DNA from 2 places in the Microbacterium sp. NPDC090007 genome. Region 2 is predicted to be linked to the other one. Evidence: predicted binding sites of a transcription regulator. Region 2 holds the regulator's gene; the other holds the start of a gene.
What was found. Region 2 encodes HspR, which represses chaperone genes until heat shock. Its sites were predicted from a motif close to AAGTTGAGTCNNNNNGACTCAACTT; they were not measured.
Positions count from the first base shown of each region.

Region 1 (12,016 bases), on a different contig from region 2:
TGGGGGTGAGTCCGGAGGCGCGACGCAACTCGAGATAGTCGTCGAGCGAGGGGGCGAGGGGCTCGAGGCGCAAGTCGTCCATACCCCTCAGCGTTGCAGCACCGTCGTCGTCGTGCCAGTCGAGAGGATCGGCCACCGGCTGGGCGTGCGTGGTGGCGTCGACGGCCCGCTCTCCCGGTGCGGGGCCGGTCAGGCCCGGTCGGGGTCGGGCAGGCGCTGGGCGATCTTGCTCGATGCCGCGGACTCGCGGTCGACGCCCGGCTGGAACGCGGCGATCGGGTCGTCGGCGTCCACGCGCGACTCGCCGTCGTCGTCCCGCCGAGAAGGGGCCGGCGTGCGGGCCTCGTCGTCCGCGACCTCGTCGTGGTCGTCGCGATCGGTGTCCTCGGTGTGACGGGACGTCGATCCGACCTCGCCGGTGCCTCGCTCGGTGAGGCCGTCCGCCGCGCGCGTGCCGACGCCGGGCAGGTCGTTCTGGCTCGAGATGTTCTGCAGGCGCGCTTCGTCGTCGGGGTCGATGCGGGCCGTGCCCACGGCGCCGGAGTCCGCTCCCGCGGCACCGGCGGGCACGTCGGCGGCCAGGCCGTCCGACTCGGCAATGAGATTCTCTTCGTCGGATCCGGGCAGGCGGTCGGCGGGGGTGTCCATGGTGTTCCTTCCGTGGGTGTGCCGCCACGCTAGGCGCGTTCGCTCCCGCGGGGGGCGGGGTTGCGCCGCGGCGGATCGTCGCCTCCGCCCCCCGGCTGCATCGACCACGCGCGGCCCCCGGCGTCGGAGGGGATGGATAGGCTCGACGGAGCTTCGAAAGGAACCGCAATGCAGCAGCGTCCCCTCTCCCGTACCGGCCGCGAGGTCTCGGCGATCGGCCTCGGCACCTGGCAACTCGGCGCCGATTGGGGTGAGGTCGGCGAGGACGACGCGCGCGCGGTGCTCGCGGCCTCGGCCGACGCCGGCGTCACCCTCTTCGACACCGCCGACGTCTACGGCGACGGCCGCTCCGAGCAGATCATCGGGTCGTTCCTCCGCAGTCGCTCGGGCGACGACATCACCGTGGCGACCAAGATGGGGCGCCGCGAAGGTCAGGTGCCCGAGAACTACGTCATCGAGAACTTCCGCGCCTGGCTCGACCGCTCACGCCGTCTGCTCGGCACCGAGACGCTCGACCTGGTGCAGTTGCACTGCCCGCCGTCCGCCGTCATCGACGATGACGCCACCTGGGACGCCCTCGATCAGCTGGTGTCCGAGGGGGTCATCGCCGCCTACGGCGCCTCGGTCGAGACGATGGACCAGGCGATGTCGGCGTTGCGCCGGCCGAACCTGACCAACCTGCAGATCATCTTCAACCCCTTCCGCCTCAAGCCCCTCGACGAGGTCCTGCCCCTCGCCGCGCAGAAGAACGTCGCGGTGTTCGCGCGGGTGCCGCTGGCCAGCGGCCTGCTCTCGGGCAAGTACTCGCGCTCCACCACGTTCGCCGAGAACGACCACCGCTCGTACAACCGCAACGGCGAGGCGTTCGACAAGGGCGAGACCTTCTCGGGCGTGCCCTTCGACGAGGGCGTCGCCGCGGCCGACGAGCTCAAGGCGGCCCTTCCCGAGGGCGTGTCGCTGCCCGCGGCCACCCTCGCCTGGATCGCCTCGCGCGAAGGGGTGACGAGCGTCATCCCCGGCGCCCGCTCCGTGCCGCAGGCCGCGGCCAACGCCGACGCGGCCGCCCTGCTCGACGGCGGGTTCGATCTCGCCGCCTTCGACGCCCTCGTGCGCGAGGTCTACGACCGCCGGCTGCGGGCCGAGATCCACCCGCAGTGGTGAACCCGGCCTGAGGGGGGCCGCGGCATCTCCCACGCGAACGACGAAGCCGGGCCCCGACGGGACCCGGCTTCGTCGATGAGAAGACGTCAGCTGACGTCGCCGCGCCAGGCGCCCGACTCGGCACCACGCGACTCGATGTACTTCTTGAAGTTCTCGAGGTCCTTCTTCACCGAGTGGTCGTCGGCGCCGAGGACGGCACCGGCCTTCTCGAGCAGACCCGTGGGCTCCCAGTCGATCTGGACCGTGACGCGGGTCTCGGCGTCCGACAGGCGGTGGAAGGTGACGACGCCGGCGTGGTTCTCGTCGCCGCCGACGCTGTTCCACGCGACGCGCTCGTCGGGGTGCTGCTCGGTGATCTCGGCGTCGAACTCGCGCTCCGCGCCGGCGATCTTGACCTTCCAGTGCGTGAGCGTGTCGCTCTTCTGCGTGATGGACTCGACGAAGCTCATGAAGTGCGGGAACTCCTCGAACTGCGTCCACTGGTTGTACGCGACGCGGACGGGAACGTCGACGTCGATGGTTTCGATGACCTGTGCCATGGTGTCCTCTTCTCGTATGTCTTCCGGGGCTGTCTTCAGTCTTGGCGGGATGCCGCGGGCCTGCCCCCGGGGTTGAGGGATCGGCTTCCGTGCCCTATGGGCGGGGTGCCCGTGCGTCCCGCGCCGGGCGCGTCTCAGGCGAGCCCGCGCAGGATCAGGTGCCAGTACACCCAGGGCAGCACGCGCCGGTCCGCGATCCACGTCGATCGGCGCTCGCGGTAGAGCGATCGCCAGAACGGGACCGTGGGCCGCAGGCGCCCCCGTCGGTCGAACTCGGCGAACACCACCGTTCCGCGCGAGACGGTGAACGGCACGACGCTGTACCCGTCGTAGTGCGAGGTCGGCTCGCGTCCCGCCAGCACGGCGGTCAGGTTCTTCACGAGCGTCTTCGCCTGCTGGCGGATGGCTCCGCCCGACGGGCGCGTGGCGACCCGCGCCGCATCGCCGACCGCCCACACCTCGGGATACCGCACGTGCCGGAGGGTCTCGGGGTCCACGTCGACCAATCCGTGCGGATCGTCGGATGCCGCCAGCCCACTGCCGGCGATCCACTCGGGCGCCCGCTGCGGCGGCACCGCGTGCAGCACGTCGTAGGCCAGCGTCTCGCGCGTCTGGCCGTGTCCGATCTCGAGGGTGCGGGTCGCGGCATCCACCGACCGCAGTACCCGGCTGTATCTCACCTCGATGCCGTACTCGTCGAGCTTCCGCTGGAGTTCGCGGTCGATGGCGGGGATGCCGAAGGGCAGCGGATCGGGGCAGACGAACACCACGCGGATGTCGTCGCGCACCCCGATCGCCCGCCACCAGTCGCATGCGAGGTACATGGGCTTCTGGGCCGCGGCGCCGCACGAGGCCGGCTCGGGCGGCTGCGTGAACACGACCGTTCCCGTGCGCAGGTCGCGCAGCACCGGCGAGGCCTTGGCGGCGAGGGAGAAGTCGTAGTTCGACACGCCCTCGGGGGCGTCCATCGCCCCGGTGAGTCCGGGCACCTGCTCCCAGGCCATGCGCAGTCCCGCGCAGACGACGAGCTGGTCGTAATCGATGCGCCCGCCCGACACGAGGTGCACGCGACGAGCGGCGGCATCCACCGTGAAGACCTCGTCTCGCAGCCAGCGCACACCCGGCGGGATGACGTCGGCCTGGGCGCGCACGGCGGAGGAGGCGCGTGCCGCCCCGCCCGCGATGTGCGACTGCAGCGGTGCGTAGACGTGCCGTTCGCGGGGTTCGATGACGGTGACCTCTCCCGCGCGGGCGCGCTGCAGTCGGCCGGCTGTCGAGAGCCCGGCGTTGCCGCCGCCGATGATCACGATGCGGGGGGCGGTGCCCGGGGGCCCGGGCGGGGCGGAGTCGTGCATGGGCGTCCTCTCGTCCGTCTCACGGTGCGTCGGGGTGACCGGTTGCACCAGCGCCTTGACACCGACGCCCGCGGGCCGGACTTCCGGGGGGCCGGGCGCGCGCTCGTCAGAGAGGGAGGCGGCGGGGGCCTGTCAAGGGTCGGGGTCGCGGGCGTGAGGGGACGTTGGATGGGAGGACCGCCGCACCCGGCGGCATCCCGCGTCCGACGGAAGGACCCCCATGAGCGACGCTTCGATCGACCCGACCCCCGACGCGACCACCCCCGCCGCCGACACCGGCATCGCGGGCGTGCAGCCGTTGCGCGACGGCGACACCTCGATCGAGCCCGATCCAGCGCTCGACCCCGCGCAGGCGGAGTGGGATGCCACGACCGCGCTCGACGAGGGCGCAGACCCCGACGACATCAACCCCGCCACGGCGACGGGTGCCGATCCGGCCGAGATCGACGACGCCGGCAGCGAGATCCCGTTCGAGGATCTGCACGCCGAGGCCACCGGCACCGACTCGCAGGGCGAGGACCCGGGAGTGGTCGAACTGGGAGAAGAGGGTCAGGGCGACCTCGCCCCCGAAGACCTCTGACGAACGCGCGATGCCCCGGCCCCCTCGAGGGGACCGGGGCATCGGCGTGTGCGGTGGGCGTGCGTCCGCGGTCGCGGACGACTGCCGTGCCTACTGCTCGATGGGCTGGGGCGTGCTCTCGTGCGCCTCGATCACGCCGTCGCCGTCGTCGGTGGACACCGAGATGCGGCGCGGCTTGGCCTTCTCGCTGACCGGGATGGTCACCGACAGGACGCCGTTGCGGTAGGCGGCGCTGATGCGCTCGGTGTCGATGCCCTGGCCGAGGTTGAGCTGGCGGACGAAGGAAGCCGTCTCGCGTTCGCGCGTGATCCACTTGACGCCCTCGCCCGAGCCGAGCGTCCGTTCGGCGCGGATCGTCAGCAGCTGCCCGTCGACGTCGATGTCGACCGAGCCGGGGTCGGCACCGGGCAGATCGGCGGCGAGGACGTAGTGGTCGCCGTCGCGGTAGAGGTCCATCGGCATTCGGCGGGGGCCGCCGCCGCGACGGGCGTCCAGGAGCGTGGACGCGAGGCGGTCGAGGTCGCGGAAGGGGTCGTAGGTGGCCATGGTCGTTTCTCCTTTGCGAATCGGCCCGGATGCGGCATCCGGGGTCTGAAGTTGAGTCGGTGCGACTCAACTGCGAGGAAGATTAGCACTCGCGGCGGTCGAGTGCCAAGACCCCGTCGGTGCCGCGTCCGACGGGCCGCGATAACGTCGTCAGCGTGACGGATGCCGGGAAAGAGACGTCGGTGATCCGAGCGCTGTGGGGAGCGACCCACCCCGGACCGACCCTCGTGGTCACCCTGCTGTCGCTGGCGCTCGGTCTCGCGGCGGGACTGGAACCGTTGCGGCTGCTCGTGCTGGTGGGGGCGGTATTCACCGGACAGGTCTCGGTGGGGCTGTCCAACGACGCGATCGACGGGGCACGCGACGCCGCCGTCGGGCGCACCGACAAGCCCATCGCGGGCGGCACGCTGACCGCCGAGCGCGCCCTGACCGTCGCGATCGGCGCCGTCGTCGTCGCCGTCGCGCTGTCGCTGCCGCTCGGACCCGGCCTGCTGGCCGCGCACGCCCTCGCCCTGGCCTCGGCGTGGGCCTACAACGCGGGGCTGAAGTCGACGCCGTTCTCGATCGCGCCGTTCCTGCTGAGCTTCGGGTTGTTCCCGTCGTTCGCGACGCTGTCGGACGGGACGCCGACGCTCGCGCCCGCGTGGGCGACCCTCGCCGGGGCCGCTCTCGGTGCGGCCGTGCACCTGACCAACGTCGTGCGCGACCTGGACGACGACCGGCGGACCGGGGTGCGGGGGTTGCCGCACCGCCTGGGGGCGCGCGCCTCGGTGCTGATCGCGGCCGCGGGAATCGTCGCGGGCGCGCTCGCCGTGCTCGTGGGGACCGGGCGCGGCGTCGGGTTCTTCGCGGTGGTCGTCGCGGTCGCCGTCGCCGTGATCGTGCGGGTGCTGGTGCGCCCCCCGGGGCGGGCGGTGTTCCAGCTGACGATGCTGGCGGCGCTGGTGCTGGCGGTGCAACTCGTCGTCGCCTGACCCGGTGTGCGCGGCTGCCCGCGCGGTGCGGGGTGCGGTGTGCGCGATCGGGTGCACGGTGCGATGTGCGCGGCGGTGCGGGGCGCGGTGCGCGCGATCGGGTGCACGGTGCGATGTGCGCGGCGGTGCGGGGCGCGGTGCGCGCGGCTTCCCGCGCGGTGCGGCGCCGAAGCCGAGGGCTGTCAGGTGCCGCGCGCGGCGCGGTCGAACCGCATCGCGTAGGCCCGCGTGAACGCCGCGCCCCCGGGACCGCGCAGCAGCGCGCGCAGGGCCGTCGTCCGCGCGTGATGCGCGCTCGGCGCCGCGGCCCGTCCGAGCAACGTGTTCAGCAGCGCCAGGCGCGCCGCATGCCGCGCCGAGGCGAGGCGGTCGCGCTCCCAGGTTGCGAGGCCGGCGTCGTCGCCCGTCCGCACCCACGGTGCGAGCAGGGGCGCGAGGGTCAACGCATCGAGAAGGCCCAGGTTCATCCCCTGCCCGCCGATCGGACTCACCTCGTGCGCCGCGTCGCCGACCACGACGATCCGGCCGCGCCGCAGAGCGGGGGCCACCGCGCGCCGCACCCCGAAGGTCGACGCCCCCGCGACCTCGACCTCGATCCCCGCGCGCGACGCGACCGCGTCACGGAGGAACACATCGGCATCCGCGATCTCGGCGGCGCCGGCCCAGGCGACGAGCCGCCGGCGCCCGTCCGGAAGGGGGAACGACTCCACCACTCCGCCGCGTTCCAGGTGCACCCGGGCGACCGGGCCGCCCGCCGCCTCGACGTCGGCCATCGCATAGCGATCGCGATAGTGGCGCGTGCGTATCGCGCCGGGGCGGTAGACGAGACCGCGTCCGGACCACCCGGATGCCACCACCACCGCGCCCGCGCGCCATTCCCCGCCCGCGGCGGTGACGGCCCGCACCCCCGCCCGGTCCTCGTGCAGGGCGACGACGTCGACGCCGCGGCGCACGGGTGGGGCGAGGGCGGTGAGCACCTCGAGGGTGTCGGACTGCGGAAGGGCCGCCACGTACGGGTGTCGCGCGCGCAGGCGGTCGAAGCGGATCGCGGCGACCACGCGGCCGTCTGCGCGCGCCTCACCGCGTCCGATGCGCACGGCGCGCGAGCGGATGCCGTCGGTGGCGCCGGAGGCCTCGAGCAGGGTCAGCGCGGGGGAGTGGATGCCGATGGCCCGCGTCCCGCCGCCCACGGCGTCGCGGCGGTCGACGATCTCGACGTCCACACCGCGTGCGCGCAGGTCGGCCGCGAGGGCGAGGCCGACCGGCCCCGCCCCGACGACGAGCACCTCCGTCATCGCGCGCCCCGGGAGTCGGCGCTGCCGCCCGGCGCACGTCCCCGGGCGACGGCGAGCACCCGGAAGGGCGCGGGGGTCTGCACCCGCCACGGCGGTCCGAGTGCCGCGGCGAGCTCGGGCGCGCGGTAGCTGCGCCGGATTGAGCGTAGGCCGTCCACGCGCAGGAACGTGCCGGCCGCGAGCGGAGCGATGCCCACCGCGTACAGGCCGTAGGCGAGGCGGCCACGGGCGATGTCGGCGTGGAGCACCGCGCCGCGCGAGAGCGCGCGCGAGTCCTCGGCGAAGCAGCGCAGCGCGCCGGCGTCGAGATGGTGCAGGACGTGGTTGGACAGGACCAGGTCGAACGCGTCGCCGGCGGCCAGCAGGTCGGCCGACCCCTGCGCGGTGAACCGCACGCCCGGGCGCGATCGCCGGCGGGCGGCGTCGAGGGCGCGGGCGTCGGGGTCGGCGCCCACCCACTCCACCTCGAGGCCGTCGCGCCGCGCGAGGGCGGCGAGACGCACGACGACGTCTCCGCCGCCACAGCCCAGGTCGAGCACGCGAGCCGGGCGGCCCAGGGCCCGCAGCTCGGGCCGCACGCGCGTGCGGTAGAGGTGCCCCCACGCCGAGACGAGGCGGTTCACCAGGTCGAAGCGGCGGTAGGTGGCCGCGAGCGCCCGGGGATCGCAGTCGGGGTCGTCCATCAGTTCGGTGAGCGCCGTGTCGCGCCGGGCCAGTCCGGTGCTCACGCGTCCGCGCGGCGCCGGGTGAGGGTCGCCGCCTCCACGGTCAGCCCGGGACCGAAGGCGAGGGCGGCGACGCGGGCGCCGTCGGCGAGGGCTGGGGCGTCGAGCAGATCGCGCAGGATGAACAGCAGGGTGGCGCTGGACATGTTGCCGTGCTGACGCAGGACCGCGCGCGAGGGGCCGAGGGCCGCGGCATCCAGGTGCAGGGCGTTCTCGACGCGGTCCAGGATGCTGCGCCCGCCCGGGTGCACGGCCCACGCGTCGACGTCGGCGAGATCGCCCAGGACGTCGGCGGCGATCGCGGAGATCTCGCGGCCGATGATCCGCGGCACCTCGGGCGTCAGGGTCATCTGAAAGCCCGAGTCGCCGACGGTCCAGGCCATGTCCTTCTCTCCGTCGTCGGTCACGTGGGTGGCGAAGCCCGCGAGGTCGAAGCCCGCCTGCGACGATGCCGAGGATGCCACGACCGCGGCCCCCGCTCCGTCGGCGAACACCGAGGCCGCGACGATCTGATCGGGGTGCGACGAGGTCTGCCAGTGCAGCGAGCACAGCTCGCAGCAGACCACGAGGACCACGGCGTCCGGGGTGTCGCCGACGATCCGCGCGGCCAGGCGCAGTGCGGGGATGGCCGCGGCGCAGCCGATGAAGCCGAGGTGGTAGCGCTCGACCGTGGGGGAGAGGCCGAGGTCGCGGACGAGGTGGTAGTCGGGTCCGGGCGCGAACATGCCCGTGCACGACACGGTGACGACGTGGGTGACGGCCGAGGCGGCGTACGCGGAACCCTCGAGCGCCGCCCGGGCGGCCGCGGCGAACAGGGGCGGTGCCGCGCGTCGGTACTCGTCGTTGCGGGCTCCGGTCGGCGGCATCAGCAGCGTGTCCCCGTCGCGGACGGCCAGGCCGTCTCCGGTGGCACCCGCCAGCTGGGGCAGGACGACGTGCCGGGCGTCGATGGCGGCGGCGTCGAACGCCGCCCCCACCAGGCGCTGGCTCTTGCGATCGAACCCCGGCTGCGCGGCGAACAGGTCGCGCAGTGTCGATTGGGTGACGCGGGTGTCGGGCAGAGCCGTGCCGATCGACACGATGCGGGCGGTCATGCCTCACTGTAGACACGCTTTGCCGGCCCGGGCGCGGGGATGGTGCCGGCGTCGTGCCGTGTCTAGGGTGCGACCCGCCCCCGCGCTCAGGCGGCGAGGGCGTCCGAGAGCAGCAGTCCCGAGATCGCCGCGCGGTAGTCCTCGACCATGCGACGCCGGTCGAGCCGGCCACGGGCGCCGAGGGCGGCGGCACGCATCGCGGACCGCCGCATCAGCGCGTCGTCCCACGCCCCGGCGATGGCGTCCTCGTCGCGCGCGGTCACCAGGCCGAAGCCCGAGACCATGCGGGCGGCGTCGCCGACGTCGGTGGTGACGGGAACGGCCCCGGATGCCGCCCCCTCGACGAGGCAGAGCGGCGAGGCCTCGCCGAAGGCGCTGGTGAGCGCGACGACGTCGGCGATCCGGTACAGCTCCGGCATGTCCTCGCGCAGGCCCAGGGCGTGCACCGGCACGGCGTCGTCGACGCCGCTGTCGTCGACCAGAGCGCGGAAGGCGGCATTGTCGTGCGTCATTCCCGAACCGCACATCACGTAGTGCGTCCCGGGTGTGCGGCGGGCGTGCCGGGCGACCGCGCGCAGGAACAGTCCCGGGTCCTTCATGGCGTCGAAACGGGCCGCGAGCAGAACCACCGGGGCGGACTCCGGGATGCCGAGACCCGCGCGGGTCCGGCGACGCTCGGCCCGCGTGCCCGGGCGGAACCGGCGGGTGTCGATGCCGTTGTCGATCACCCACGCGTCGCGGGCGACGACACCGGCGCGCGCGTAGGCGGACGACGTCGATTCCGCGCAGGCGATGGTGGCGGTCACGGCGCCAGAGGCCGCGGCATCCACCAGCCAGCCGAGCGCGGGACCGGAGTGCGTCGGATCGGAGCGGTGCAGGCACGCCGCGAGGGGGCGGTCGGGGAGCATCCCCGCGCGCTGGAGGGCGACGATGAGGCTGAGGGGCTGCTCCTTGAGCGACAGCACCACGTCGGCCGCGGAGATGAGGTGCGCGGCGCGCTCGAGCTCGGCGGCGGTGAAGTCCTCGGGGGCGGCGGGGCGGTCTCCCGCGACGCGGTCGAAGGTGTCGATGGCGACCCCCGCGTCGCGCAGACGCCGGAACCGTGTGTCGTCGTGGGCGAACTGCAGTGACGCGTCGCGTCGAGCGGCGGAGGTGAGCGAGAGCACCGCGTGCTCCTGCGCCCCGCGGTGGGACAGTCCCGCCACGACATCGGAATGCAGGATCCGCGCGCCACCGGCGAAGAAGCCTTCGTAGAGCGACAGCACACGGACGGGTCGGGTCATCGGGATCGCCTTCGCAGCCGGGGACGGAGGACCGCGGGTGCGGTCGTCCCATGCTGGAGGGAGAACCCCGGGCGGCGGGTTACGCCGTGGGGACCATCGTGTGAACGCCCGGCCACCGATCCGTTCGCCCGGAACGAGCCGACGCGCCGGATCCTGGGGGAAGGGGCCGACGCGTCGGGGTGGGGGCGCGGGTGTCAGGAGCGGGGCGCGACCGCCGTCTTCCCGCCCGCGTCGCGGCCTCGCGACCAGAACCGGCGCGATGTCGTGCGCGGGGGGTGTCCGTCGTCCGAGCGCGGCATGATGCCGTTGCCCATGGCCGTCGACATCGCGATGCTCCACACCGAGCCCGTCTGCTGTCCGCCCTGCTGTCCGTAGATCATGGTCTTCTCCTCGCTCCCGTCTCCCGACGGGATGTGCGCCCGCATGTCGGCGGGTCGTCGTGGTCCAGTGATAACCCCCGATCGCGATCGGCCGGACCCGCTTGACAACGGGGGGAGAGTGCGCAGGGCCCCGTGATGACGCGGGTCGAACGGGTCGTCGCGCGGCGCGGCACGGGCGGCCGTGCGCAGTGGGTACGATCATGGGTCGTGCAGACGTCCCCCGACATGATCAGGCCGATGCCCGCGGACTCGGCCCTGCTGCGCGCGCTCCTGGCGTACGGCGAAGCGCGCCGCACCGCCGTCATCGACGCGCGACGAGAGTTGTCGCTGAACGAGCTCGACGCCCGCGCACTGCTGTTCATCGCCCAGAACCCCGGCGCACGACCCTCGCATGTGCGCGATCACCTCGGCATCACCTCGGCGGGGGTGACGACCCTCATCGACCGGCTCGTGCAGCGCGAAGCGGTCCGCCGTGATCTCGATGACGAGGACCGGCGCGTCAACCACCTCACCGTGGTGGTCGATTTGGCCGCGGAGCCGTGGTGCCGCCTGCGCTCCTTCGACGACGACATCGAGGTCGCGATCGCCGCTCTGGACCCGGCCGAGGCGAACCGCGTCGCGGGCGTCATCGACGCGCTGACGGCCGCCGCATCTCGCTGACGGGCGCCGACGCGCGCGTCGACCGCCGCGGGCGTGGGCGCCGACCCACACGTCGACCGCCGCGGGCGTCGCCGCGCGACAGGGCCCGTCGATCGCAGATCGACTGCGCATCGCGGCCTTCTATTCGCGCACGGCGTCCTCAACCGACGGAATGCGCGATCGCGATGCCGCGCCCGATACGGTGAATGCGGGTGGGGGGCGTTCGGAGTCGTCGGAATTCGACTGAATTGCTGCGTGAGAGCGTTCTCATATCTGCAGGGGCCCTCGCAGGCAATGGTCTTGCCGCACATTCTCGGACGATTTAGGAAACTCGCGTGGAGCATACGAACATCGAGACACGCGACGCCGAGACCGTCGAGCGTCTGTGGCAGACCATCGTGCCCGGAGCGCGCATCTCGCGCGCCGAGGCCATCCAGCCCGCCCTCGCGTGGCACGCCGCATCCGAGGCCGGTTTCGCCATCTGCGACTACACGATCGGCTCCACCATGCTCGTGGAGTCCGACCCCCGCGACCAGGTCGTGGTCGGCCGCGTCGCCGGCCCGCGGGTGACGGGGACCTACCGCCAGGAGCGCATCGACACCGCGACGCCCTTCATGGTCGTCGACCGCCCGCTCGAGATCGCCTTCACCGGTCGGATCGCGGGTTCGGCCGTGTCGTTCGCGCGCGCGGAGTTCGACGAGGCCGCCCGTCGGCTCTCGGGCGACGATTCTCTGCGCGTACGCGCTACCGGGCACGGGCCCGTCAACGAGCAGCGGCTGCGCTACTGGTCGCGCACG
Region 1 covers NZ_JBIVFV010000002.1:375,374-387,389, reverse strand. Annotated here, with positions in the region: gene ACIPVB_RS10325 (GNAT family N-acetyltransferase) at 1-82, opposite strand, end outside; gene ACIPVB_RS10320 (hypothetical protein) at 190-648, opposite strand; gene ACIPVB_RS10315 (aldo/keto reductase) at 817-1,809, shown strand; gene ACIPVB_RS10310 (SRPBCC family protein) at 1,896-2,348, opposite strand; gene ACIPVB_RS10305 (NAD(P)/FAD-dependent oxidoreductase) at 2,483-3,703, opposite strand; gene ACIPVB_RS10300 (sugar ABC transporter ATPase) at 3,924-4,283, shown strand; gene ACIPVB_RS10295 (Hsp20/alpha crystallin family protein) at 4,374-4,829, opposite strand; gene ACIPVB_RS10290 (UbiA family prenyltransferase) at 4,985-5,803, shown strand; gene ACIPVB_RS10285 (FAD-dependent oxidoreductase) at 5,986-7,098, opposite strand; gene ACIPVB_RS10280 (methyltransferase domain-containing protein) at 7,095-7,781, opposite strand; gene ACIPVB_RS10275 (type III polyketide synthase) at 7,823-8,917, opposite strand; gene ACIPVB_RS10270 (glycosyltransferase) at 9,004-10,200, opposite strand; gene ACIPVB_RS10265 (hypothetical protein) at 10,395-10,580, opposite strand; gene ACIPVB_RS10260 (MarR family transcriptional regulator) at 10,818-11,240, shown strand; gene ACIPVB_RS10255 (helix-turn-helix transcriptional regulator) at 11,555-12,016, shown strand, end outside.
Region 1: ACIPVB_RS10295 (Hsp20/alpha crystallin family protein) is a predicted target of HspR. The motif match lies at 4,878-4,902, and genes of this name have one in related genera.

Region 2 (12,016 bases):
CCCCGCGGCCACGTTCGCCGCGACGGCGAAGTACAGCACCTCGGTCGGGGTGAAGCCGAACACCTGCGCGGCGATGATCGCACCGAACGTGAACACCCCCGCCAGCCCGTCGCGGAACACCGCGCTGGCCGCCAGGAACAGCAGCACGGGCCGGCTGTCGCTCCAGAGCGATCGCAGCGTCCTCCACAGCAGCGCGTAGGAGCGGAAAAAGCCGACGCGCACCTGGCGATTCCGCGCGGGGATCTCGGGTACGCGCAGCAGCACGGGGATCGCGAACACGCCGAACCACACCGCCGAGGCCAGCACGGCGATGCGGATGTTCAGACCGCCCTCCGTCGTCACGGCGAGCAGGCCACCGGCATCCGCGACGCCGAAGCTCTGGATGAACAGAACGAGCAGCAGGAGCAGCAGCACGATGCCGCCGACGTAGCCCATGCCCCAGCCGAAGCCCGAGACGCGGCCGATGTTCTCGCGCGTCGAGACCTGCGAGAGCATCGCGTAGTAGTTGACGCTGGCGAACTCGAAGAACACGTTGCCGACCGCGATCAGGGTGGCACCCAGGACGAGGTACTGCGGCGTGCCCTCGACGAAGACCATGGCCGCCATCGCCAGCACGACCAGCCCGGTGTTCACCCCGAGCCACAGCTTGCGGCGCCCGGTCCCGTCGGAGCGCTGGCCGAGCACGGGGGCCACGAGGGCGACCACGATGCCGGCGATCATCAGGGCGATGCCCACCAGGCTCGCATTGTCGGCGAGCGCCCGCACGAGGGCGGGGTCTTTGTCGTTCCCACCCGCGGCGGCGACGATCGCCGGGTCGACGAAGAGCTGACTGCCGAGGTAGGTGCTGAACACGAAGGTGGTGACGACGGCGTTGAACGCCGCGGACCCCCAGTCCCACAGTGCCCACGCGAGCACGGGGCGGCGGCCGGCGGTGGTGGTGGTCGCGCCGGAAGCAGGCATGTCGGTCACGGTAGAGCCCTTCGGTGAACGGCCGGTTCGACGTCGGAAGCGGTCGCACCGATGTCGGCGCGCGGGTTCAGGTTAGACCCCGGCTCTCGTTCACAGGCGGCGCACACTACCGTGGAGTCATGGCATCCGAAACCCCCGTCCCCTCCGCCGAGGCGGACACCACCCCCGAAAAGCTCACCTTCGCCGATCTGGGACTGGATGCCGCTGTGCTCAAGGCCCTCAAGGACGTCGGCTACGAGACCCCCTCCGCCATCCAGGCCGCCACGATCCCGGTGCTGCTGCAGGGGCGCGACGTCGTCGGCCTGGCGCAGACCGGAACAGGCAAGACCGCCGCTTTCGCCCTGCCGGTGCTCTCGCAGATGGAGACCGGTCACAAGAACCCGCAGGCGCTCGTCCTCGCCCCCACGCGTGAGCTCGCACTGCAGGTGTGCGAGGCGTTCGAGAAGTACGCCGCCCACATCAAGGGCGTCTCGGTGCTGCCGGTCTACGGCGGGCAGGGCTACGGCCAGCAGCTGTCGGCCCTGCGCCGCGGCGTCGATGTGATCGTCGGCACCCCCGGTCGCATCATGGACCACCTCGACAAGGGCACGCTCGACCTGAGCGAGCTGAAGTTCCTCGTGCTCGACGAGGCCGACGAGATGCTCAAGATGGGCTTCGCCGAGGACGTCGAGACGATCCTGGCCGACACCCCCTCGACCAAGCAGGTCGCGCTGTTCTCGGCGACCATGCCGGCGCAGATACGCCGCATCTCGGCGCAGTACCTGAACGACCCCGAAGAGATCACGGTCAAGACCAAGACCACGACCTCGGCGAACATCACCCAGCGCTACCTGATCGTGTCGTACCAGCAGAAGATCGATGCGCTCACCCGCATCCTCGAGGTCGAGAACTTCGAGGGCATGATCGTCTTCACGCGCACGAAGAACGAGACCGAGACGGTCGCCGAGAAGCTCCGCGCCCGCGGATACACCGCCGCCGCGATCAACGGCGACATCGCCCAGGTCCAGCGTGAACGCACGGTCAACCAGCTCAAGTCGGGCAAGCTCGACATCCTCGTCGCCACCGACGTGGCCGCGCGCGGTCTCGACGTCGAGCGCATCAGCCACGTCGTCAACTACGACCTGCCGATCGACACCGAGTCGTACGTGCACCGCATCGGTCGCACGGGTCGTGCCGGTCGCACGGGAGACGCGATCAGCTTCGTCACCCCGCGCGAGCGCCGCATGCTCACCGCGATCGAGAAGGCCACGCGGCAGCCGCTGACCGAGATGTCGCTGCCCAGCGTCGACGACGTCAACGCCACGCGACTCACCCGCTTCGACGACGCGATCACCGCCGCCCTCGAGGACACCGCGGCGATCGCGACCTTCCGGGACGTCGTCGCGCACTACGTCGAGCACCACGACGTCCCCGAAGCCGACGTGGCGGCCGCCCTCGCCGTCGTCGCGCAGGGCGACACCCCGCTGCTGCTCGAAGAAGAGACGCTGCAGCAGCAGCGCTTCGACCGCGACCGTCCGGCCCGCGACTCCCGCGACGGCGGCGATCGCGGCGAGCGTCGCAGCAGCGGTGGGCGTTTCGCGACGTACCGCATCGCCGTCGGCCGTCGCCAGCGCGTCGAGCCGCGCCAGATCGTGGGGGCGCTGGCCAACGAGGGGGGTCTGCGGCGCAACGACTTCGGGGCGATCCAGATCCGCCAGGACTTCTCGCTCGTCGAGCTTCCGGCCGACCTGTCGAACGACACCATCAACCGTCTCGCCGACACGCGCATCTCGGGCCAGCTCATCGAGCTGCGCCTCGACGCGGGCGGGCGCTCGGCCAAGCGCAGCGACCGGCCGCAGCGCCGCGATCGCGATCGCGACTGAGTCCCGGCATCCTCTCGACGCCCCCGCCGCCCTTCGGGTCGCGGGGGCGTCTCGCGTCCCGGCGGACGGGCTACCCCGCGGGCCGCGGGGTGACGGCGCCGGCCCGCGGTGTTCTGGGGCGTGTTCTGTGCACCGGGGCGTCTGTGGTCCGCCCCTATGCACACCCGGCGCCCCGGTGCGACCTGAGGCGCATTCGACGCCCCGGTCCGTCCCGTCCGTCGTCGCCGGCACGGCACCTCTGCGCCACGAACCCGCGACGCAAGCCGCGCAGAGAACCGGCGCCGTCACCTCGCGTCGCAGGCCGCACCTCTCGCGGTATCCGGAAGTTGAGCCGATTCATATCAAGTCGCCTTGACCTCCCGCGGAGCGTTCGATAACCTTGAGTCATCGCGGCTCAACCCGCGCAGAGACTTTCACCAGAACCCCGAGTGCGGCATCGGCTGCGCTCACAAGCAAGGAGACACATATGCCCCGTGCAGTGGGAATCGACCTCGGTACGACCAACTCCGTCGTGAGCGTGCTCGAGGGTGGCGAGCCCAAGGTCATCGCCAACGCCGAGGGTTTCCGTACGACCCCCTCGGTCGTCGCCTACACCAAGGACGGCGAGGTGCTCGTCGGCGAGACCGCCAAGCGCCAGGCCGTGACCAACGTCGACCGCACCATCTCGAGCGTCAAGCGTCACATGGGCACCACCTGGAGCTTCGACGTCGACGGCAAGAAGTGGACGCCGCAGGAGATCTCGGCCCGCATCCTGCAGAAGCTCAAGCGCGACGCCGAAGAGTACCTCGGCGACAGCGTGACGGATGCCGTCATCACCGTCCCCGCGTACTTCAACGACGCCGAGCGTCAGGCCACCAAGGAGGCCGGTGAGATCGCGGGCCTCAACGTGCTGCGCATCATCAACGAGCCCACCGCTGCGGCCCTCGCCTACGGCCTCGACAAGGGCAAAGAGGACGAGCTCATCCTCGTCTTCGACCTCGGTGGCGGAACCTTCGACGTCTCGCTGCTCGAGGTGGGCAAGGACGACGACTTCTCCACCATCCAGGTGCGCGCCACCTCGGGTGACAACCGCCTCGGTGGCGACGACTGGGATCAGCGCGTCGTGGACTACCTCATCAAGCAGTTCAAGGACACCACCGGTGTAGACGTCTCGGGCGACAAGATCGCCCTGCAGCGCCTGAAGGAGGCGGCCGAGCAGGCCAAGAAGGAACTGTCCTCGTCCACGTCGACGAGCATCAACCTGCCCTACCTGTCGCTGACCGACTCGGGCCCCGTCTCGCTGAGCGAGAACCTCAGCCGCGCCAAGTTCGAGGACCTGACGAAGGACCTCCTGGACCGCACCCGCAAGCCTTTCTCGGACGTCATCCGCGAGGCCGGCGTCAAGGTCGACGACATCGCCCACGTGGTCCTCGTCGGCGGCTCGACCCGCATGCCCGCGGTCGCCGAGCTGGTCAAGAAAGAGACCGGTAAGGATGCCAACAAGGGCGTGAACCCCGACGAGGTCGTGGCCGTGGGCGCAGCCCTGCAGGCCGGTGTCCTCAAGGGTGAGCGCAAGGACGTCCTCCTCATCGACGTCACCCCCCTGAGCCTCGGCATCGAGACCAAGGGCGGCATCATGACCAAGCTCATCGAGCGCAACACCGCCATCCCGACCAAGCGCAGCGAGACCTTCACCACCGCCGACGACAACCAGCCGTCGGTCGCGATCCAGGTCTTCCAGGGCGAGCGCGAGTTCACCCGCGACAACAAGCCGCTGGGCACCTTCGAGCTGACGGGTATCGCCCCGGCTCCCCGTGGCATCCCGCAGGTCGAGGTCACCTTCGACATCGACGCGAACGGCATCGTGCACGTGTCGGCGAAGGACAAGGGCACCGGTAAGGAGCAGTCGATGACCATCACGGGCGGTTCGTCGCTGCCCAAGGAGGACATCGAGCGCATGGTGCGCGAGGCCGAAGAGAACGCGGCCGACGACAAGAAGCGTCGTGAGTCCGCCGAGACCCGCAACCAGGCCGAGACCCTGTCGTACTCGATCGAGAAGCTGATCAAAGAGAACGACGACAAGCTCCCCGCCGAGGTCAAGACCGAGGTGCAGGGCGATGTCGACGCGCTCAAGACGGCTCTCGCCGGCGACGACGACGATGCGGTCAAGACCGCGTTCGACAAGCTGAACGCCAGCCAGGGCAAGCTCGGCGAGGCCATCTACGCCTCGTCGCAGGCTGCCGGTGAGCCCGCCGACCCCAACGTCGGTCAGCCGGGCGACGGCGAGACGCCGAACCCCGAGGAAGACGTCATCGACGCCGAGGTCGTCGACGACGAGAACCCCGACGAGAACAAGAAGTAAGCAGAGACCATGGCACACAAGGACGACGAACAGCCCACGGGCTCGGGCGCCGGTCCTGACGAGACGGGGCCGGAGGAGAACACCTCCGGCCCCGCGCCGTCGGGCGACCAGCCTGAGACGTCGGAGACGGATGCCGATGGCCTGACCATCGACGACATCCTCGGCGCCGAGCAGACGCCCGAGGCAGCGGCAGAGGGGGCTTCCTCCGACAAGGAGGCCTCGCTGCTGATCGACCTGAAGCGTCTGCAGGCCGAGTACGCCAACTACCGTCGGCGTACCGAGGAGCAGCGTGAGCGCGAGATCGAGCGCGCCAAGGGCGAGGCGGTGAAGGGCCTGCTGCCCGTCATGGACGATCTCGACCGCGCCGCCAAGCACGGCGATCTCGTCGAGGGCACCCCCCTCGCGGCGATCGGCGACAAGGTGCGAGCCGTGGCCGAGCGCCTCGGTGTGGTGTCGTACGGAGCCGTCGGCGACGTGTTCGACCCGCAGCAGCACGAGGCGATCTTCCAGGCCCCCACCCCGGGGGTGACCGAGACGACGATCCTCGAGGTCGTCGAGGTCGGCTACCGCCTCGGCTCGGTCGAATTGCGACCGGCCAAGGTCGTCGTCGCCGTCCCGGCCTGAGAGGAGAACCCATGGCGAGTCAGGACTGGTTCGACAAGGACTTCTACGAGGTCCTCGGTGTCGACAAGAGCGTCAGCGCGGCCGACTTGAAGAAGACGTACCGCAAGCTCGCGCGCCAGTACCACCCCGACTCGAACCCGGGAGACGCGAAGGCCGAAGCGAAGTTCAAAGAGATCAGCGAGGCCTACTCGGTCTTGAACGACCCCGAGCAGCGCGAGGAGTACGACCAGATCCGGGCCATGGGCTCGGGGGCGCGCTTCTCGGCTCCCGGGGCCGGTGCGGGGGGCGGCTTCGACGACGTCTTCAGTCGGTTCGGGCAGGGGCGTCAGGCCCCCTCGGGTGGGTTCGACGACTTCTTCTCGATGTTCGACCAGCAGGGCGGTGGCTTCGGCTCGGGCCGATTCGGGCAGACGACGGGCGGTTTCCGCGGCTTCGGCGGCCCTCAGAAGGGCGCCGACGTCACCGCGCGCACGACGATCGACTTCGTCACCGCGGCCAAGGGCGAGACCATCACCCTCCAGGGTGAGGACAACGTGCCCTTCAAGGTGAAGATCCCGGCCGGTGTCTCGGACGGGCAGAAGATCCGCCTGCGGGGCCGGGGACGCCCGTCTCCGGACGGGGGAGAGAACGGCGACATCGTGGTGACGGTCGCCGTCCGCCCCCACCCGGTGTTCAGCCGTGACGGTCTGAACCTGCGCGTGACGGTCCCCGTGACCTTCACCGAGGCGGCGCTGGGAGCCACCATCGAGGTGCCCACACTGGGCGCAGACCCGGTGCGCCTGCGCGTGGCACCGGGCACCCCCTCGGGGCGCGTGCTGCGCGTCAAGGGACGCGGGATCGAGACGACGAAGGGCCACGGCGATCTGCTCGCCGAGGTGCAGGTCGCCGTTCCCGCCCACCTGGACGACGCCGCGCGTGAAGCCCTCGAGCGTTTTCAGGCGCTCGAGCCGAAAGAGAACCCCCGCGCCGACCTGATGTCGAAGGCGCGGTAATCCATGCGCGTCGCCGGGGCTCGCGGCATCCGCTACGACAGGATGCCGGAGACCCGGTGACGCGACCGGCACGACGAAAGAGGTGAAGACGTGTCCGAGAGAGAGATCGACGAAGACGCTCCGATCTTCGCCATCGCCGCCGCCGCGGAGCTGTCGAACATGCACCCGCAGACGCTGCGGCAGTACGACCGGCTCGGCCTCGTCGTCCCCGCACGGACGCAGGGCGGTTCGCGCCGGTACTCCAGTCGCCACGTGCAGCAGCTGCGCGAGGTGGCTCGCCTGTCGGGCGAGGGCATGAGCCTGCCGGCCATCGCCCGCCTGCTGGCCCTCGAGGAGCGTGTGCACGAGCTCGCCCGTCGGGTGAACGATCTCGAACGTCAGCTGTCGGCCGAGCGGCAGTCGCGCCCCGGCGCGCGGGTGTTCGCGGCGGGGTCGACGGGGGCGGTCGTCACGCTGCGTCACGGCGCGCGCGTGCGCCGCGCGACCGACATCGTGCTGTGGCGCCCGCTCGGGCCGCACGACTGACCTCGCGCCTGTCCGTGCCGCGCGAGGTCCCCCGGGCTCTCGACGGGACGGGGACGCGTCGTGCGTCCGGTGGCGTCGACGGGTTCAGCCGCCGGTGCCGGTGACCCGGTCCCGCCTCAGGCCGGGTCGATGCGCAGCACCGTCGGCGCTTCGCCCACCTGCAGGTCGTCGACGACGCGCAGGGTGCGGGCGACGTCATCGACGGCGCCGATCACGGTGCCGAAGCGCTCCCGATCCGCGCACACGGCGGTGACCGTCACGAAGTGCGAGCCGGTGTCCCACGTGTACGTGGCGAACGGGGGCGTCTTCGCGTCGGCCGGAAGCGGCATGGCGAGCTTCTCGCCGACGCCGAGGTGCGGATTGCGGAAGGACTCGGTGTCGTCGTACTCCATCGGCATCATCGCCCGCGCCGTGCGCAGCTGCGGCGTGGCTTCCTGCAGCTGGGCCATCACGACCAGCAGCTCGGGGTCGCTCTTCCAGACCCAGACGAGCACGCGCCCGGCCGCGCGTCGCATCAGCAGAGGTGCCGCCTGGCTGAGGATCCACGCGAAGGCCCCGCCGCCGGGCTTCGGGGCGGCTCCGCTGACCTGGTGGGCCTGGCTCAGGAGCATGCCGATGGCGGCCTTGCGATGGCGGCGGCCGCGGAATCCGAGGGAGCCCGTGACGGCGACCCAGAGGTCGGCGGGGGCGTCGGCCTGCAGTCGGGACATGCCCCACAGCCTACGATCCGTCCCCTGTGAAGCGGATGCCGTACCCCCGCGTTCGCGACGGGAGAACGCCGCCGCGCGCCGGGGGGTCGCCGGTGTCCGAGGTTAGTGCCAGTCTGGATCCTGCGGTCATCCCGGCCGCGGTCGCACTCCCCGGAGGACTTCGTGCTCGGCAGACTCCTCATCCGCTACCTCTCGCGTTACCGCTGGTTGATGCTCGCCATCCTCGTCTTCCAGACCGCGTCCGCGGTGGCGACGCTGTACCTTCCGCGCCTGAACGCCGACATCATCAACCTCGGTGTGGCGCGGGGCGACACCGGCTACATCTGGTCGCGCGGCGGGGTCATGCTCGTCATCTCGCTGGGCCAGATCGTGGCATCCATCATCGCGACGTACTTCGCCGCGCGCGCTGCGATGGCGGCGGGCCGCGACATCCGCCGCGACGTGTTCGAGAGGGTGAGCGGGTTCTCCGAGCGCGAACTGTCGCAGTTCGGCGCCGGCTCGCTCATCACGCGCAACACCAACGACGTGCAGCAGGTGCAGATGCTGGCGATGATGGGCGCCACCATGCTCGTCAGCGCGCCCCTGCTGGCCATCGGGGGCATCATCATGGCGTTGCAGCAGGACGTGGGTCTGAGCTGGCTCATCGCCGTCGCCGTGCCGACGCTCCTCGTGATCGCCGGCCTCATCATCGCCCGCATGGTGCCGTTGTTCCGCAGCTACCAGACCAAGCTCGACGCGGTGAACCGGGTCATGCGCGAGCAGCTCACCGGTGTGCGGGTGGTGCGCGCCTTCGTCCGCGAGCGCATCGAAGAAGAGCGCTTCCGAGAGGCCAACACCGACATCCTCGTGGTCGGGCGCAAGGTCGGCTCGCTGTTCGTGCTCCTGTTCCCCCTCGCCATGCTCGTGCTCAACGTGACCGTGGTCGGTGTGATCTGGTTCGGTGGCATCCAGGTCGATGCCGGCGGCGTCGAGATCGGCACGCTCTTCGCCTTCATCCAATACGTCGCGCAGATCCTCGGCGGCGTGCTCATGGCCAGCTTCATGACGGTCATGATCCCCCGCGCGGCGGTGTCGGCCGAACGCATCGGAGAGGTGCTCGACAGTCACTCCACCCTGAAGCGGCCCGCGGACCCCGTGACCGTGCTGACCGCCCCGGGCGCGGTCGAGTTCGACGACGTCGCGTTCGCCTACCCCGGTGCCGAGTCGCCGGTCGTCTCCGGCATCAGCTTCTCCGCCCGGCCCGGCGAGACCGTCGCCGTCGTCGGTTCGACCGGAGCGGGCAAGACGACGCTCATCTCCCTGCTTCCCCGGCTGTTCGACGTCACGGCCGGCGCCGTGCGTGTCGGCGGGGTCGACGTGCGCGAGGCCGACCTCGATGTGCTGTGGAAGAGCATCGGCCTCGTTCCGCAGCGTCCGTTCCTCTTCAGCGGCACCGTGGCATCCAATCTGAGGTTCGGTCGAGAAGAGGCCACGGATGACGAGCTGTGGCGGGCGCTCGAGATCGCCCAGGGGCGCGACTTCGTCGAGGCCATGGACGGTGGGCTCGAGGCGCGCATCGCGCAGGGCGGCACCAACGTCTCGGGGGGTCAGCGACAGCGTCTGGCGATCGCCCGGGCGATCGTGCATCGCCCCGCGGTGCTCGTGTTCGACGATTCGTTCTCGGCGCTCGACCTGAGCACCGACGCGCGACTGCGACAGGCGCTGTGGAAAGAGCTCCCCGACGTGACGAAGGTCGTCGTGGCGCAACGCGTGTCCACCATCACCGGCGCCGACCGCATCGTCGTCCTCGAGGACGGCCGGATGGCCGGCGTCGGCACACACGAAGAGCTGCTGGCTTCCAGCAGCACCTATCGCGAGATCGTCGAATCGCAGCTGGGAGTCGAGGCATGAGCGCCACCGACACGCTCACGGACGAAGATCGCGCCGAGCTCGAGCTCGCCGAGCAGGCCCGGGTGAACTCCGGCAGCTGGGACAGCGTCGCACCGGGCAAGGCCGCGAACTTCGGCGAGAGCTTCCGTCGCCTGATCGGTCTGCTGCGCCCCCACGCCTGGGCGTTCGGGCTCGTGTCGGCGGCCGGCGCCCTCGGCGTCGTGCTCGCGGTGCTCGCGCCGAAGGTGCTGGGCGAGGCGACCAACATCATCTTCGAGGGCGTGGTGTCACGGGGACTCGCCGAGCAGTTCCCCGCGGGCACCTCGCAGACGCAGGTGGTGGACGCGCTGCGCGCGGCCGGTCAGGACGACATCGCCAACATCGTCGGTGCCATGAACACCTTCTCGGTCGGCGCGGGGGTCGATTTCGACGCCCTGCGCGCGGTCGTCGTGACCGTGCTGGCGATCTACGTCGGGTCGTCGCTGCTGTCGTGGATCCAGGGGTATGTCATCAACGTCATCATGGTCCGCACCATGTGGCGCCTGCGCGAAGACGTCGAGGCCAAGATCAACCGCCTTCCTCTGTCGTACTTCGACAAGGTGCAGCGCGGCGAGCTCATCTCGCGGGTCACCAACGACATCGACAACATCACGCAGACGATGCAGCAGTCTCTGTCGAGCGCACTCACCTCGGTGCTCACCGTGGTGGGCGTGCTCATCATGATGTTCACGATCTCGTGGCAGCTCGCCCTGGTCGCCCTCGTCTCCCTGCCCCTGATGGCCGTCATCTTCGGCGTCATCGGCCCCCAGTCGCAGAAGGCGTTCGGCGAGCAGTGGAAGAAGGTCGGCCGCCTGAACGCCCGCGTCGAGGAATCCTTCTCCGGTCATGCGCTGGTCAAGGTGTACGGCCGCGAGAAGGACGCCCGCGAGAAGTTCGAGGTCGAGAACGAGGAGCTGTTCCAGGCGAGCTTCCGCGCGCAGTTCCTGTCGGGCATGATCATGCCGGGGATGATGTTCGTCGGAAACCTCACCTACGTCGGCATCGCGGTGCTCGGGGGGCTGATGGTGGCCGGGGGCCAGATCCGCCTCGGCGACGTGCAGGCCTTCATCCAGTACTCCCAGCAGTTCACGCAGCCCCTCTCGCAACTGGGCGGAATGGCCGCCGTCGTGCAGTCGGGCACCGCGTCGGCCGAGCGCGTCTTCGCGCTCCTCGACGCCGACGAGCAGGAGGCGGATGCCGCCGACGCCCCCGCCCACGTCGACGGTCGCGGAGTCATCGAGTTCGAGAACGTGCGTTTCGCCTACACCGCGGAGCGGCCCCTGATCACCGACCTGTCCTTCCGTGTCGAGCCCGGGCAGACCGTCGCGATCGTCGGACCCACGGGCGCCGGCAAGACGACGCTGGTCAACCTGATCATGCGTTTCTACGAACTCGACGGTGGGCGCATCCTCATCGACGGGCAGGACATCGCCGAGCTGCGTCGCGACGACGTGCGCTCCCGCACCGGAATGGTTCTGCAGGACCCGTGGCTGTTCGCGGGATCGATCCGCGACAACATCCGCTACGGCCGCGAGAGCGCGACCGACGACGAGATCGTCGAGGCGGCGGTGGCGACGCGCGTCGACCAGTTCGTGCACTCGCTGCCCGAGGGCTACGACACCGTCCTCGACGAGGACGCTGCGAACGTCTCGGCGGGTGAGAAGCAGCTCATCACGATCGCCCGGGCCTTCGTGGCGCAGCCGTCCGTGCTCATCCTCGACGAGGCCACGTCCTCGGTCGACACCCGCACCGAGCTGCTGCTGCAGCAGGCCATGGCGGCGCTGCGCGAGGGCCGGACGTCGTTCGTCATCGCGCACCGACTCTCGACCATCCGCGACGCGGACCTCATCCTCGTCATGGAGCACGGCGACATCGTCGAGAAGGGCTCGCACGACGAGCTCATCGCCGCCGAGGGCGCCTACTACCGGCTCTACCGTTCGCAATTCGAGCAAGCGGCGTCGGATCTCGACGCCGAGGGCGAGGAGGCGACCGCTCCCGGGGGGACGCGTCCGGCCCCCGCGTCCGCCGACGCCGAGGTCGTCTCGGCATTCGCGGCCGCGGCATCCGAGGTGCCGGCGGCGGCGG
Region 2 covers NZ_JBIVFV010000001.1:255,186-267,201, reverse strand. Annotated here, with positions in the region: gene ACIPVB_RS01195 (MFS transporter) at 1-960, opposite strand, end outside; gene ACIPVB_RS01190 (DEAD/DEAH box helicase) at 1,089-2,831, shown strand; gene dnaK (molecular chaperone DnaK) at 3,298-5,172, shown strand; gene ACIPVB_RS01180 (nucleotide exchange factor GrpE) at 5,182-5,796, shown strand; gene ACIPVB_RS01175 (DnaJ C-terminal domain-containing protein) at 5,808-6,788, shown strand; gene ACIPVB_RS01170 (heat shock protein transcriptional repressor HspR) at 6,879-7,313, shown strand; gene ACIPVB_RS01165 (hypothetical protein) at 7,430-8,023, opposite strand; gene ACIPVB_RS01160 (ABC transporter ATP-binding protein) at 8,186-9,913, shown strand; gene ACIPVB_RS01155 (ABC transporter ATP-binding protein) at 9,910-12,016, shown strand, end outside.